4 regions of the Pseudohongiella sp. SYSU M77423 genome follow, and region 1 is predicted to be linked to each of the others. Evidence: predicted binding sites of a transcription regulator. Region 1 holds the regulator's gene; each other region holds the start of a gene.
What was found. The regulator FliA, encoded in region 1, starts transcription of late flagellar genes. The targets are predictions, from matches to a motif close to CTAAAGTTTNNNNNNNNNNNGCCGNTAA.
Positions count from the first base shown of each region.

Region 1 (3,550 bases):
AAATGACGCCGGTACACAGTGCCGATCCTGTCAGCACCGGCGGCATTTTTGCCTTCCTGGGTCCGACCGGCGCTGGTAAAACGACCACCATCGCCAAACTTGCCACCAGGTTTGTGCTGGCGAATGGTCCGGAAGAGGTTGCGCTGGTTACCACGGACAGCTTCCGACTGGCTGCCCACGAGCAACTGCGCACGCTGGGTCGCATACTTGGCGTAACGGTACGGATTGTTGATAATCAGCATTCACTGGGCGATACGCTGCAGAGTCTGGCCCACAAGCGTCTGGTTTTGATCGATACAGCAGGTCTGCCATCGCGGCATCCGGAGCAGCAGCGACAATTGTCTGAGCTGGCTGACCAGCCACAGGTTCAAAACTGGGTGGTACTGCCTTGCACGGCTCAGGGCCAGGTGCTGCAGGCGGCGTGGAAAACCTGTTCGACGGCAGGCGTGTCAGGGTGTATTCTGACACACTTGGATGAAGCCTGTGTGATGGGCGAGGCGTTGGCGCTGTGTATTGATCGCGCCGTGCCAGTAGTATACGAAACATTTGGCCAGGCCATCCCCGATGACCTGGCTGTGGCGACTGCGCAGGCGCTCGTCAAACGGGCGGTGGCACTGGGTCGGGCTCAGGCCGCGACGCCCGTGGATCGCGCACGCGTCATGAACAATTTTGGCAGCCAGCCGCCGAGCAGAGCGGCCGCAGCAAAACGTGCCGCGATTTAGGGGCACGGGCTGATCAGGTAGGAGATTTATAGGGATGCATCCCATACAGGTACTGGCAGTAACCGGCGGCAAGGGCGGTGTCGGAAAAACCAGTATTTCGGTGAATTTAAGTCTGGCAATGGCCCAGGCTGGCAGACGTGTGGTTTTGATGGATGCCGACCTGGGACTGGCGAACGTTGACATCCTGATGGGCGTCAAGGCCGACAAGACCATTGCCGAGGTCATGGCGGGAGTCTGTGATCTGCGCGATGTCATGATCGAGACGCAGGGCATCAAGATCATTCCGGCATCATCTGGTGTACAGACGCTGGTCAATATGGGCGCCAATCAGCATGCGGGCATCATTCATGCCTTCAGCGATCTGTCCGATGAGCTTGATGTACTGGTCATCGACACGGCGGCTGGCATCTCTGACTCCGTGGTCAGTTTTGTGCGCGCGGCGCAGGAAGTGCTGGTTGTTGTGTGCGATGAGCCCTCGTCGATGACGGACGCTTACGCACTGGTCAAGTTGCTGAACCGTGATTGCCAGTTGCGCGATTTCCGGATTCTGGCGAATATGACAAGATCGCCACAGGAAGGTCGCAACCTGTTCAATCGGTTTGCGGCAGTTACCAGCAAGTTTCTGGATGTTAATCTGCGGTATGCCGGTGACATCCCCTTTGATGAGACAGTACGCAAGGCCGTGCAGCGACAGAAGCCAGTGCTTTTGAGCTATCCGGGCGGCAGAGCGGCTGATGGATACCGACGTCTGGCGTCGGAAGTGCTGGGTTGGCCGGTGCGAACTGAGGCAACTGGTCAGTTGGAATTTTTTGTGGAACGACTTGTACAGGGCATGGCCTGAGATATGGGTGCAACACTTTATCAGGACGTTCAAGTAGCCGGGGCAGACGACCTGGTCATACAGCATGCGCCGCTGGTGAAGCGGATTGCGCACCATCTGTTGATGCGTATGCCATCCAGCGTGCAGCTCGACGATCTGATCCAGTCAGGCATGATTGGCCTGCTGGAAGCTGCCCGTAAGTATGATGTCAGCAAGGGAGCCAGTTTTGAAACCTATGCAGGCATTCGAATTCGCGGTGCCATGCTGGACGAAATCAGGCGCGGCGACTGGGCACCGCGGTCTGTACACCGCAAGAACCGGCAGGTAGCCGAAGCCGTCAAGGCCATTGAGGCGCGCACCGGCACTGACGCCAAAGATCATGAGATTGCTGCCGAAATGGGTGTCGATCTCGATACCTACTACACCATTCTACAGGATGCCAGTGGCAGCCGCCTGTTCAGCTTTGATGATCTGACGCAGGGTGGTGATGATTCCTCGATCGAAGTAGCCTCGGGTGAAGTATCCGGTCCCTCGGAAGAGCTGCAGGAGGATAACTTCCGTGAGCATCTGTCCGAAGCCATAGATGGGCTGCCCGAGCGCGAAAAGCTGGTCCTTGCCCTGTATTATGACGAAGAACTGAATCTCAAGGAGATTGGCGAGGTTCTGGGTGTCAGCGAATCCAGGGTCAGCCAGATCCATTCCCAGGCCGCCCTGCGGCTTCGTTCGCGTCTTCAGGAATGGCGTTGAGCCCCTTCCGTCCGCTAAAATTGCATTAATTGCACTTATTTAGCAGTTCGCTCTAAATTTTTTCACTTTCCAAGCGATAACATTGCCAGGGGAAACCATATTGTTCAGGTTGCCCCCGGACAGATTTCATGACCTGGAGGCGGTTTTGGACAAAAACATGAAGATTCTCATTGTTGATGACTTCTCAACAATGCGTCGAATTATCAAAAACCTGTTGCGGGATCTTGGTTTTACCAATACAGCCGAAGCTGATGACGGCAACTCCGCCCTGCCCATGTTGGAAAACGGAAGTTTTGACTTCCTGATTACCGACTGGAACATGCCAGGCATGACCGGAATCGATCTGCTGAAGGCTGTGCGGGCCAGCGAGAAGCTGCGCGGACTGCCTGTGCTGATGGTAACCGCGGAGGCCAAACGGGATCAGATCATTGCGGCTGCGCAGGCAGGGGTCAATGGCTACGTAGTTAAACCTTTTACGGCTGCTGCGCTGGAGGAGAAGATCGAAAAGATCTTTGAGCGCATTGAAGCCACCAGCTGAGGGACCGTCAATGGCTGAGATAGACCAGGAACGCTACGAGTTGCTCTATCGTGAAGTGGGGCGCCTGACCCGGGCCCTGCACAACGCCATCCGCGACTTTCACGTTGGCATTAACGTGACAGGCAGCGCCGAGGTTGAACACGAACTGTCTGAGATGGCGGACGCCCGAAGCCGGCTTAACTACGTTATCAAGATGACAGAAGAAGCCGCCAACAAGACCATGGATCGGGTGGATGACTCGATCCCGATTATTCAGAGCATGGTGGAGCAGAGCAATGAGGTTGGTGATCGCTGGGCTCAGTACGTCGCCTCTCGCTCTTGCTCCGATGATGAGAAAAAGCTTTTTGAAGACGTGAGTGGCCTGCTGTCACGCGTCAATTCGGAAGGCAGTGGCCTGCACGGCAACCTGACCGACATTTTGATGGCACAGGGATTTCAGGATCTTAGCGGTCAGGTGATCAAGCGCGTCATCGGTCTGGTCAGTGATGTGGAAAAAAGCCTGGTTAATCTGGTCAAGCTGGCCAGCAGTGTTGAAGAAGTAGCCGGGATTGAACGAGTGGTGCAAGTTAACGATCCGAAAGAGGATGCTGAACGGCGCCTGCGTGCTGAAGGCCCGCAGACAAAAACCAGTCAGGATGTTGTTTCGGGTCAGGATGATGTAGACGATCTGTTATCCAGCCTGGGTTTTTGACTAACGCAACAGCGGGCAGCTGATAACGCTCA
Region 1 is NZ_JARYTH010000002.1:58,979-62,528, forward strand. Features, by position in the region: gene flhF (flagellar biosynthesis protein FlhF) at 1-722, shown strand, start outside; gene QGM61_RS04070 (MinD/ParA family protein) at 751-1,563, shown strand; gene QGM61_RS04075 (RNA polymerase sigma factor FliA) at 1,567-2,289, shown strand; gene cheY (chemotaxis response regulator CheY) at 2,435-2,827, shown strand; gene QGM61_RS04085 (protein phosphatase CheZ) at 2,838-3,518, shown strand.

Region 2 (3,550 bases), on a different contig from region 1:
CTAGAATCTCGACCAGCTTGCCTTCCACCTCGGTAACCGCTGTCAGGTAGTGCGCTCGACCGGAACCCTTGGGGGGTGAACAGATGGCCTCCCAGTTAAGGTTGACGATACGGTCGACTCCCTGCACCAGAAATCCCTGCACGGAATTGTTGTATTCAGTGATGATAATGAAGCACTTGTCCACATCCTGCAGCGGACGTCCACCGGTAGCCGCATTAAGATCCATGATGGAAATGGTGCGGCCACGCACGTAAGCAACGCCGCGCACCACATGACTGCTGTGCGGCAGCACGCTCAGCGGTGGGCAAGGCAGCACCTCTTTGACTTTGAATACGTTGATGCCGTAGACCTGTCTGCCGTTGAGTCGGAACATCAACAGCTCCAGACGGTTCTGGCCAACCAGCTGGGTTCGTTGGTTAACACTGTCCAATACGCCTGCCATCTCAGTCTCCTGCGGTGTAGATTCGCTAATGTAGCGGGCCTGAGCCCTGTCTTTTCTTTATATCGACAGGATGTCGAGTTTCATAAGTGCAAAAATTGATACACGCCATGAAGCTGCTGACAATGCCTGTGGCCTGGTTAAACCACACACAGGCTGGTTGCCCTGCTCTTCCCGGCAATGCTTAGCGGCATGTTTTTTGCTTTCTTTACTCCAGAAAGCAATATCAGACCAATTACGGCCCTTTTCAGGCCGTCGATGACAAAAAGCGTCAGGGTTTTGACAGTATGAAGCTTGTTAGCACTAATTTTTTCTCGCATACTGCCGCTATTTACGCAGTGGCGCGGCACTTATTTGCCGCCTTGATGCTGCTTTGGGTGCCAGTTTCAGCTTTGGCGCAGACATCATCGGGGGCACAGCAGCTGCTGGACGCTGCCTATCAGGCATTACAGTCAAACTGGTCGGATCAGGGCGATCGTGTAGAAATCGAAATGGCGTCCATTGATCCCAGGCTGCAGATTCCAGTGTGTCAGGTACCTCTGGAGAGTAGTCTCAACTCGCTGGGTTCCGGAAACACCGGGGGTCGGGTGACCGTCAGGGTCAGTTGTAGTGACAACGCCCCATGGACGCGCCATGTGGCGGCGCAGGTAAAGGTTTATAGAGAAATCGCTGTAAGCTCGAGAGCTCTGGAACGCGGTGTGCGCATCAACCCGCCGGACGTCGTGCTGGAAGAGCGGGATGTCAGCCAGATTCGCGGCCAGATACTCGAATCGACTGAGTCTGTAGTTGGACAGGTATTGCGACGTTCATTGCGCCCGGGCGATGCCTTGACGCTGGACATATTAGAGGCCCCGACGCTGGTCAGGCGCGGCGACACCGTAGTCCTCACGGCAAGCCGGGGTAGCGTCAGCATTCGTCATACTGGCACGGCGATGCAGGATGGTCAGCAGGGGCGGCAGATACCCGTCCGCAATGACCGCTCGGGACGTGTCGTACAGGCCATCGTGATCGCTGAGGGCGAGGCAGAGGTGGTTTTTTGACGCAACACGACAAAAACACATCAAAAACACTAAAGTTAGACATTTATCGGCCGTTACATTGGTCAGGAAGGTAATACTCTTTTTGAGAAGCTCGTTAAACGCTGTCTCCTGACAGCATCTGACAGCTAATTACAGGTATTTGATTATGGCTATTTCATCGATCGGCAATTCTTCATCTGCTCCGGACAGTCGCTCAACTGTCAAGCAGACTGACGGTCAGGCAGCCACTGGCGCCAACACCAGCCACAGCCGTACCGACTCTCAGGGCGAAGCTCAAAGCCAGACAGTGGATGCTGTTTCGATCAGCAGCCGTGCCGCTGACCTGCAGGCGCTGGAAAGCAGCGTTCGTGCACTGCCAGATACTGACGCGGCGCGTGTCAGTGAATTGCGTGACAAGATTCAGTCCGGTAACTATTCAGTTGACAGCCTCCGGCTTGCTGACAAGATTCTGGCATTCGAGAAAAACCTGTAAACGGGCTGCATGAGCGACAACGAACTGCAGCACCTGCTGCAAGATGACCGCGAGAAACTGGATGCCTTGTACGAAGTACTTCAGGCGGAGCGCAGTTGTCTGGAAAAGCGGGACCTTGATCAACTCAACAGCCTGCTGCAGAAAAAACAAACGCTGCTGGGTGCCATCGAAAACAACGATTTCCGACGCCGGCAACTTCTACAGAAGGCTGGCCTGCCTGCCAGCCAGACCAGCCTGTCCCAGCTTAAAGCACTGCTCAAACAGAACAGTTCTCACGCGGTTGACCTGCTTGATGCAATTGAGCACCGGCTGCAACAATGCCGCGAGTTGAGTGAAACGAACAAAATAATCGTGCACCGCAGCAAGCTTAATACCCAGCGTGCACTGGCGATTCTTCATGGTTCCCAACCGCTGGAGAATGTTTACAATAGCCATGGCACCACCGGTTCAAGCACCATCAAACGCGATCTTGGCAATGCCTGAATAACAACGGACATACCATGACAGGCAGTGAACGATACTACACTTCGGCGGGCGATATTTTTAGTGTGCTCAGGACATTGCAGGCTGACCGCTCTCCCATCAATATCCAGTTCCAGTCACTGACGACTCCGTTCAGCACTATCGTGCTGCACGTCAATCTGCGCGAAAAAGTATTTCACCTCGATGAATTTTCACTGCCGGTTGCACACAAGCGGGCAATTGAGGGTGACCCATTTGCAATCTACGCTTCCATCAATGGCATCCGTGTTCACGCCAAGGACCTGGTGGTTAAACGGGTTGGCCTCGATCGCGACGGTGAATTCTACGAAGTCGCATTTCCGGAACGATTGCTTTATCTGCAGCGACGTGATGCATTCCGTGCCTGGGTCCCGACAACGATGTCAACAGACGTCGTTTTGACTCGTAAAAATGAACTTCCCAAGGTCAAAGGGCGGTTACAGAACATGTCGGCCACCGGATTCCGGGTTGTCGTGGAAGGAAGGCTCAAGCCAGACTTTGAAATGCTGGAGTCGATGCAGGCGAAAATGGAATTGGCTCTGGTTGAACATACCCTTGATTGCCCCGTCGAGGCGGTTTACTCACAATTCGCGCAGGAAACCAATCAGACTATCTGTGGATTCCAGTTCGGGAATCTGGGCCGCCAGGATCAGGTCAGCATTAACCGCTTTGTCACCCAGCTGCAACGCAACAGTATCGTCGATTAGCTTTCAGCCAGCAGCGCCTCCAACCTCGGCAGATCCTCAGGACGATCGACATCCCAGCGCGGTTCCAGCTCGGCCCAGGATATCCCTGCCGACTTCAATCGCTGCCGGGTCTGCTCCATAACCTGACCGCTTCCCCATGTGATTTCTGAAAATAGTGCACTCAGCGTCTCACTCGCAAGCGGTGCCGCCAAGCCGATAAGGACATAACCTCCGTCCTCGGCGGGTCCCAGCACAACCGGCACACCCTGTCTCAGGCAGTCCAGTGCCCGCCTGATATATGGCAGGTCAACCGACGGACAATCCGAACCCACGATCACCACTGCTTCCATGTGCGCCAGCGTGTGCTGCGCAGCTTGTGCCATTCTCTCGCCCAGACTCGCGCCGGATTGAT
Region 2 is NZ_JARYTH010000006.1:143,953-147,502, reverse strand. Features, by position in the region: gene QGM61_RS13670 (chemotaxis protein CheV) at 1-442, opposite strand, end outside; gene flgA (flagellar basal body P-ring formation chaperone FlgA) at 727-1,479, shown strand; gene flgM (flagellar biosynthesis anti-sigma factor FlgM) at 1,625-1,951, shown strand; gene QGM61_RS13655 (flagella synthesis protein FlgN) at 1,961-2,434, shown strand; gene QGM61_RS13650 (flagellar brake protein) at 2,452-3,159, shown strand; gene QGM61_RS15290 (TIGR04283 family arsenosugar biosynthesis glycosyltransferase) at 3,156-3,550, opposite strand, start outside.
Region 2: flgM (flagellar biosynthesis anti-sigma factor FlgM) is a predicted target of FliA. The motif match lies at 1,509-1,536, and genes of this name have one in related genera.

Region 3 (3,550 bases), on a different contig from region 1:
GTTCGGTTTTATTATTGGAATCTGGGCCGATAACTTCGAGAAACTACAGTTGATTCCGTTGCTTATCGTGACGCCGCTGGTGTTTCTGGGCGGCAGTTTTTACTCAGTCAGCATGCTGCCGCCGGTCTGGCAGACCATCACACTGCTGAACCCGGTGACCTATCTGGTCAGTGGTTTTCGCTGGAGTTTCTACGAAATTGCTGATGTCAGTCTGTGGATCAGTCTGGGCATGATCGGTGTGTTTCTTCTGGCCTGCCTGCTGGTGGTGGGCTGGATATTCCGCACCGGTTACCATCTACGCAGCTGAGACTCGCTGCGGCGGGCCGTCGCAGCAGAACTGGGCGGCCAGCGCGGCTCAGTTGGCCAGTACCACGCGATCGCGGCCGGACTCCTTGGCTTCGTAGAGGGCCGCATCAGCGCGTGCAATCATGCGCTCCAGCGGCTCGCCGGAATGGTATTGGGTGACCCCCATACTCAGCGTGACCTGAATGGTCTGGCGACCAATGGCAACATTGTGGTTTTTGACAGCGTTGCCGATCTTGCCTGCCAGTATCAGGGCTTCATCAGACGTGCAGCGGTCCAGCAGCAGCACAAACTCCTCACCACCCCAGCGGCACAGCGAATCGCTGTCACGGATATTTTCCTTGATGACGGTCGCCACGGCCTGCAACACCATGTCGCCAGCATTGTGGCCATGGGTATCGTTAACCAGCTTGAAATGGTCAATGTCGATCGTGATCAGTGACACCGGACGCGCATAACGCGGCAGACTTTTGCTGATGTGTTCAAAGATGGATTCAAACAGATGGCGGTTGGCGGCGCCGGTCAGCTGGTCAGTGGTTGCCATTTGCTCCAGTCTGCGCTGATAGGAGCGCAGGGTGAAATGCGCAGCCAGCAGCACCAGAATCATGATGGCGCCGGACAGCGCGAGGTTATTGATCAGGGTGTTGTCCAGACGTTGCTCACTGGCGGCATTGCTTTGTTCAACAATCAGGTACCAGTTAAATTCCGGCACCAGCCGGCTGTTCAGATAGCTGTGGTTGCCAGCATTGTCAGTTATTTCCAATGAAATACTGGGTGAGCTCAGAATCTGTGTGGCGTGCAGCGAGAAGTTTTCCCGCTCCTGCAGGCGGTTGGGGCCCTGATAGCCTCTGCCGGTCAGCGTGACATTGCCCTGGCGGTCCACAAAATAAATCGTGCGGTTATAACGCTCCTGATAGGTATCGATTAACTGCGTTACAGCCTGGACCGAGAGACCTACACCAGTGGCACCGATGTACCTGCCATCGTAATCCTGTACTTTGTAGTTGATGAAAATGCTGACCCGGCTGGTGTCAGCCGTATCAGTATCGATATTTATTTCATAGTCATCGCGCATATCACGCACCCGGAAATACCATGCATCCTGGGGGTCGTCGCTGCTGACCTGTCTCAGGATGCCGCTTGGGTGGTAATACTGGCGAGTCTCGTCCGACACATAAAACGCCGTGATGGTGTCATATTGGCGCTGGATCTCGTTAAGGTAGGCGATGATGCGTTCGGCGTCTTCCTCGCCACTGATAGCCCAGTCGCGAACAAAGGTATCAGAGGCCATCACCGACGAAATCAGGATGGGGCGCAGCAGATCGCGTTGTATCTCGGAGTAGATGTTGTCACTGGTCAGCGGCAGCATCTGGTTGGAAATGCTGCTGGACAGCGATTCCCGTGCCACGAAATAGCTCGTCAGACTGGTAGCTGTAAAGCCCGCCACCATAAGGATGATGAGAGCTGTGACGAACAGGTACTTCCGTTTCAACATTGTCGATAATTCTCTTGCGCTAGCGCATTTTGGCACATGGCGGTGGTTTTGTGACTAAAGTCACAGAATTCGGGGCCGATACTCTTGATGTGGTGCCTGTCAGTCGTCAATGGTATCACTTTTTCATCCGATGGCAGTTGATCGCCGTCATATGCTGGAGTTTGCCTCATGTCTACATCTCATAAATCCAATTCATCCCGCAAAATGGGCTTTGGCAGTCGATTGACGCTGTTGATGACAGGCCTTGTTCTAACGTCTGTGCTGGTGGTCGCCAGCGTGTTGTATGTGTCATACCGTAATTCATTTACTCAGGTCACACTGGACGAGTTGAGCACCACAGGTGAGCTGAATATGCAGTCCTTCCTGGACTGGGCGCTGGCCCGGCAGGATGAGATGCGCTATCTGGCGTCACTGGACGCAGCGAGGTTTCAGGATCTCGAGCAGCTGGAACAACTGCTGCAGCGTATCGCAGACATGCAGGGATTTTACGACACCATCTTTTTTGTGGATACCCGCGGAGTGGGGGTTGTCGGCGTTGAATTTGATGGGCAGTCACGTGTCATGCCACGGGAGGAGGCCAATGCCTTTGTGGTCAGCGACCGCGCCTGGTTTCAGCAGGCGATATCTGGCGAAGATGCCTTCTCGCAGCCTGTAGTCTCGCGGGCGACCGGCAATACGGTCAGTACCATCGCCATTCCGGTCAGGGTCGGCAATCAGATCGTCGGTGTCATGCGCGGTGCCGTGAAGGTCGACACGTTGCTGTCGCGCGTCAGTGAATTGAGCCGTGGCGCCGGGTCTGAGGCCTATCTGCTGGACAGCCAGGGCGTTCCTGTCACGACGGCGGCTTCTTTGCGTCAGGTGAGTGGTGCCATCAGCACCGAAGCGGGTCGCGCCATCAGTAACGGCCAAAGTGGTGTGGGCCTCTACAATAACGCCGCTGGCACACCGGTGGTGGGCAGCTATACTTTCATGCCGCTGATGGGCTGGGGACTGGTCAAGGAAATCACGCAGGAAGTTGCGCTGGCGGAGTTGAGCGCTGTGCTGTTGCGGGTTATCGGCGTCACATTCGTGGTGTTGCTGGCGGCCATTACTGCCAGTCTCTTGCTGGTTCGCAATGTGCTCAAAACCCTGGGCGGCGATCCTGAGTATGCGGCCGATGTTGTCCGCCAGGTGGCCGATGGCGACCTCACGGGGGATATCAGACTGCGATCAGGTGACAAGAGCAGCCTGCTGGCATCCATCGCGACGATGCAGGACAGCCTGCGCGAAATGCTGGATGAAGTAACCCGCTATGCGGAAAACGTGGCCTCGGCCGCCACCGAGCTTACCCAGGTTAATGACGTCACGACACAGGGCATTGTCGATCAGAATGCGCGAATTGACAGCACTGCGGCAGCCATGAATGAAATGACTGCGACGGTGGAAGAGGTGGCCTCCAATACCCACCGTGCAGCGGACAGTGCGCGTGATGCAAGCAGCCAGGCAGGGCATGGTCGTGAGGTGGTCGCGTCCACGGTGGAAGCGATCAACGCGCTGGCAAGTGAAATTGAGCGCGCCGTAGAGGTCGTGACAGAGCTGCGTGCTGACAGTGATCGCATTGGCAGCGTTCTGCAGGTGATCGAGAATATAGCCGAACAGACCAACCTGCTGGCGCTGAACGCTGCCATCGAGTCGGCCCGGGCCGGGGAAAGTGGCCGCGGTTTTGCGGTGGTTGCTGACGAAGTGCGCTCACTGGCCAGCCGCACCAAGGAT
Region 3 is NZ_JARYTH010000001.1:355,200-358,749, reverse strand. Features, by position in the region: gene QGM61_RS01580 (ABC transporter permease) at 1-307, shown strand, start outside; gene QGM61_RS01575 (sensor domain-containing diguanylate cyclase) at 356-1,798, opposite strand; gene QGM61_RS01570 (methyl-accepting chemotaxis protein) at 1,967-3,550, shown strand, end outside.
Region 3: QGM61_RS01570 (methyl-accepting chemotaxis protein) is a predicted target of FliA. The motif match lies at 1,853-1,880, and genes of this name have one in related genera.

Region 4 (3,550 bases), on a different contig from region 1:
TGCCGGATCGCCTGTCGCGGCTTCTGGAAAGCTCTGGTGCTGATGCCAGTCGCTTTCTTGTCGAGATTACCGAGAGCAGTTTTGTCGACCGGCTGACAACACGCGAGGCCATTCAGGCGCTTCGAAGAATGGGATTCCAGATTGCCATCGATGATTTCGGAACCGGGTTCTCCAACTTTGCCTACCTGCAGCTCTACGATATTGATTACCTGAAGATTGATCGCCTGTTCGTAGAGACGATCGCTCAGGACGAAGTGAAAACACAGCTGGTATTCCATCTAATAGAACTTGCAAACAAGTTGAATGTAGAGGTGATTGCGGAGGGGGTCGAGCAGCAGATTCAGGCGGATGTGCTGCGGGAAAAAGGCGTCTGCTGCGCGCAGGGCTGGCTGTACAGCAAACCGGTCACAAGCAGGAGGCTGATTGCTCAGTTGCAGGGCGAGCAGCCAGCCTCTGGCTGATGGTTTCAGGTGTTAAATGCCGACACCAGTGAGGTCATCTTTTTCGCTGACTTGTCCAGATCGTCCGCCGTGCCCGAGGACTTTTCAGCGGCGACGCGAGACTTCTGGGCCTGTTCTACCGCCAGCAGCACATTGCGGTTGATTTCATCGGTAGCGTAGCTCTGCTCCTCAGCCGCCGTGGCAATCTGCGTGATCATGTCCTTGATCGACGCGATGGCCTGACCAATTTCATTCAGCGCCTGCTGTGAATCGCTTGCCAGCGTGACCGCCTCCGATGTTTTGGTCTGCCCGTGCCGCATGGCATCGGCCGCCGCACTCGCGCCATTCTGAAGCTCACTGATAATGCGCTGAATCTCGGTGGTGGATTCCTGCGTGCGCTGCGCCAGGGCCCTTACCTCGTCAGCAACCACAGCAAAACCGCGACCCTGTTCGCCGGCTCGCGCTGCTTCGATGGCAGCGTTCAGGGCAAGCAGGTTGGTCTGTTCGGCGATCGCCTGGATAACGTCCAGCACCGTCCCGATGCTACTGGTGTTTTCCTGAAGACGGTTCATCAGCGTCGCAATATGCTGAACATCGGTCGACAGCGAGTCGATTGCAGTCGAGGTGCTGGTCATCAGTTTGATACCACTTTGTGCGCTCTGATCAACCTGTTCGGCAGCGCTGGCCGCCTGTACGGAGTTACTGGCTACTTCCTGGATGGTCTGACTCATCTCGGTGATGGCAGCAGCCACCTGATCGGTGTAGTTTTCAGAGTCTTGAGTGCGCACATTGATTTCTTCAGAGACTTCATTGATATCACCGGAAGCGGCGGCCAGCGTCGCTGCCTCGCTCTGCACCGAGCGAATAATGCTGGCCACTTTGTCCTGCATCTGCGAGAGCTCGGTGCTCAACTTGCCGAGTTCATCCTTGCGGTTGGATACAATCGGCTCTGCAAAGTCGCCATGTGACATCCGCTCCACGACCTTGCCTATGTCCAGCAAAGGCTGAATGAAGCCCCGGCTGATGACCAGGTGCGTGATCAGCAGCACCAGACCGGCGATCACGCAGATAGCCAGGTAGGACAGCATCACCAGACGTTCACTGCTTGCCGACAATGAGGTGGCAGACTGTTGGCTGGCAGCGCTGAGTTCATCAACCGCTTCCTGAAGCAGACGAGTGGGCTCGCGGTCGATGCCAGATACGGCCTGATCGCCAACCGTATGGTCGAAGCCGCTGAAGACAAATGCATTCAGTCCGCTCTGGTAAGCGTCATACAGCTCCTGGTGACGCTCACGAAAGTTGCTGACCAGCTCACGCGCATCGCCCGGATGCATTCGCTGCAACAGGCTCTGGCTGCGTTGCTGAATGCTTTCATGTAACTCGGTAAACCGTGTCCAGTATTGATCCCGCCGCTCGGCATCTGCGCCTCGCAGAAGGACGTTTTTCCACTCCTGAACCTGAATTTTGAAGTCCAGATTGATGTTTTGAACATCACGTTCTATTGCTACCTGGTCAACAACCAGTTGTTCGTATGCAGCAATGGTTCGCTGCAGCATCGTAATGGCAATAATGCTGGCGACCAGGAAGGCGGCGAGGCCGATTGCCACAACAGTCATCAGTCGTGCTTTGATAGAGTTCATGTCTTTGCTGTCTTGGAAACTAAGTAGAGGAAATGTGTCTAGTCAAAATCAAGAAGCGGCAGTTCGGCGCAGTTCTTTAGGAAATGCGCGACGTTGTCACCAAACTGTCACATTTTTGGGAGGCGCACGACACTTTGTGCACTATTCGGGTGCAGTGCCGGCGTTTTCCGCGCAGATCACCCGGTTACGGCCACGATTCTTGGCGGCGTAAAGGGCATCGTCGGCTCGTGCCATAATACTGATGGTGGTGTCCCCCACTTGATAGGCGGCAATACCCAGGCTGAGCGTTAATGAAATGCGAGCATCAACGGTGTTGATGTCCATACTGGCGACCTGCTGTCGCATGCGTTCAGCAAGCAAGCGGGCCTCTGACGCATCGGTGTTGAGACAGATAACGGCAAACTCTTCACCACCCGTGCGTGCCACCAGATCGCCAGAGCGAGCGCAGCCAGCCAGCGCTGAAGCCACCCCTTTGAGTACCTCGTCCCCCACCAGGTGGCCATACTGATCGTTCACGCGTTTGAAGTGGTCAATATCGATACTGATCAGCGCCAGGTTGCACTGGCCACGCGCGGCGCGGCTCAAGTCGCGATCAAGGCTTTCGAGGAAAAGACGCCGGTTGGAAAGGCCTGTCAAGGCATCGGTTCTGGCGTCCGATTCAGCCTGATGCCGGGCTGCTTCCAGCTCGCGAGTCCGCAGCGCAACCAGTGCTCGCAGACGCCATACGTGCAGCGCAAGCAGAGCCGCCAGGATTAGCGCTGTGGTGGCAGCAAGTGCTATGCGGTAGCGCATTAGCAGGGACCAGAGACTGTCCTGCTGCGAGGGCACGTAGACAAAACCCGCGAGATCGACCGGAACGTCCAACAGTCCCTGCTCCCTGAATATGTTTTCGATGCGCTGCCAGCGCTCCAGGTTCATATAACCAACAGGCACAACGTTGGACAGTATCAGACGCGCTGACTCCTGTGCCTCGAACACCAGGTGTTCCCTGGATTTCTGTTGGGTGTTGTAGTCGGTCATGATCAGGTCAACCATTTCTTCAATGTTGGCAACAGCATATTCCCAACCCCGAATTGTGGCCTGCCTGAAGTTGGCGACGACCTCAGGCTGCGTGTTCAACAGCGATTCGCGTGTGATCAGGATGTCGCCATAAAAATCGACGCCGTAGTCCTGCGGCAGGAATACCCGAAATGGGACATTGCGCTGTTCCAGCATGTAGGGCTCATTGGTGGTGTAGCCGTTGTAGGCATCAGTCCCGCCGTTGATGAGTACATCGATAGAGGTGTTGCCAGGCACTAGCGTAAAGTCATTGCTGGTGATGCCAGCCTGCCGCAGCATTGACATCAGTTCGGCATTCATAAAGCCGCCGGCCAGCATTGCGCGCCTGTTGCGTAAATCGGCCAGGGTGTTAATGCCGGTGTCAGCTCGGGATATTAAAGCAGATGGCGAGTGCTGAAAAATGGCAGCCAG
Region 4 is NZ_JARYTH010000001.1:846,132-849,681, reverse strand. Features, by position in the region: gene QGM61_RS03650 (EAL domain-containing protein) at 1-461, shown strand, start outside; gene QGM61_RS03645 (methyl-accepting chemotaxis protein) at 467-2,080, opposite strand; gene QGM61_RS03640 (GGDEF domain-containing protein) at 2,222-3,550, opposite strand, start outside.
Region 4: QGM61_RS03645 (methyl-accepting chemotaxis protein) is a predicted target of FliA. The motif match lies at 2,133-2,160, and genes of this name have one in related genera.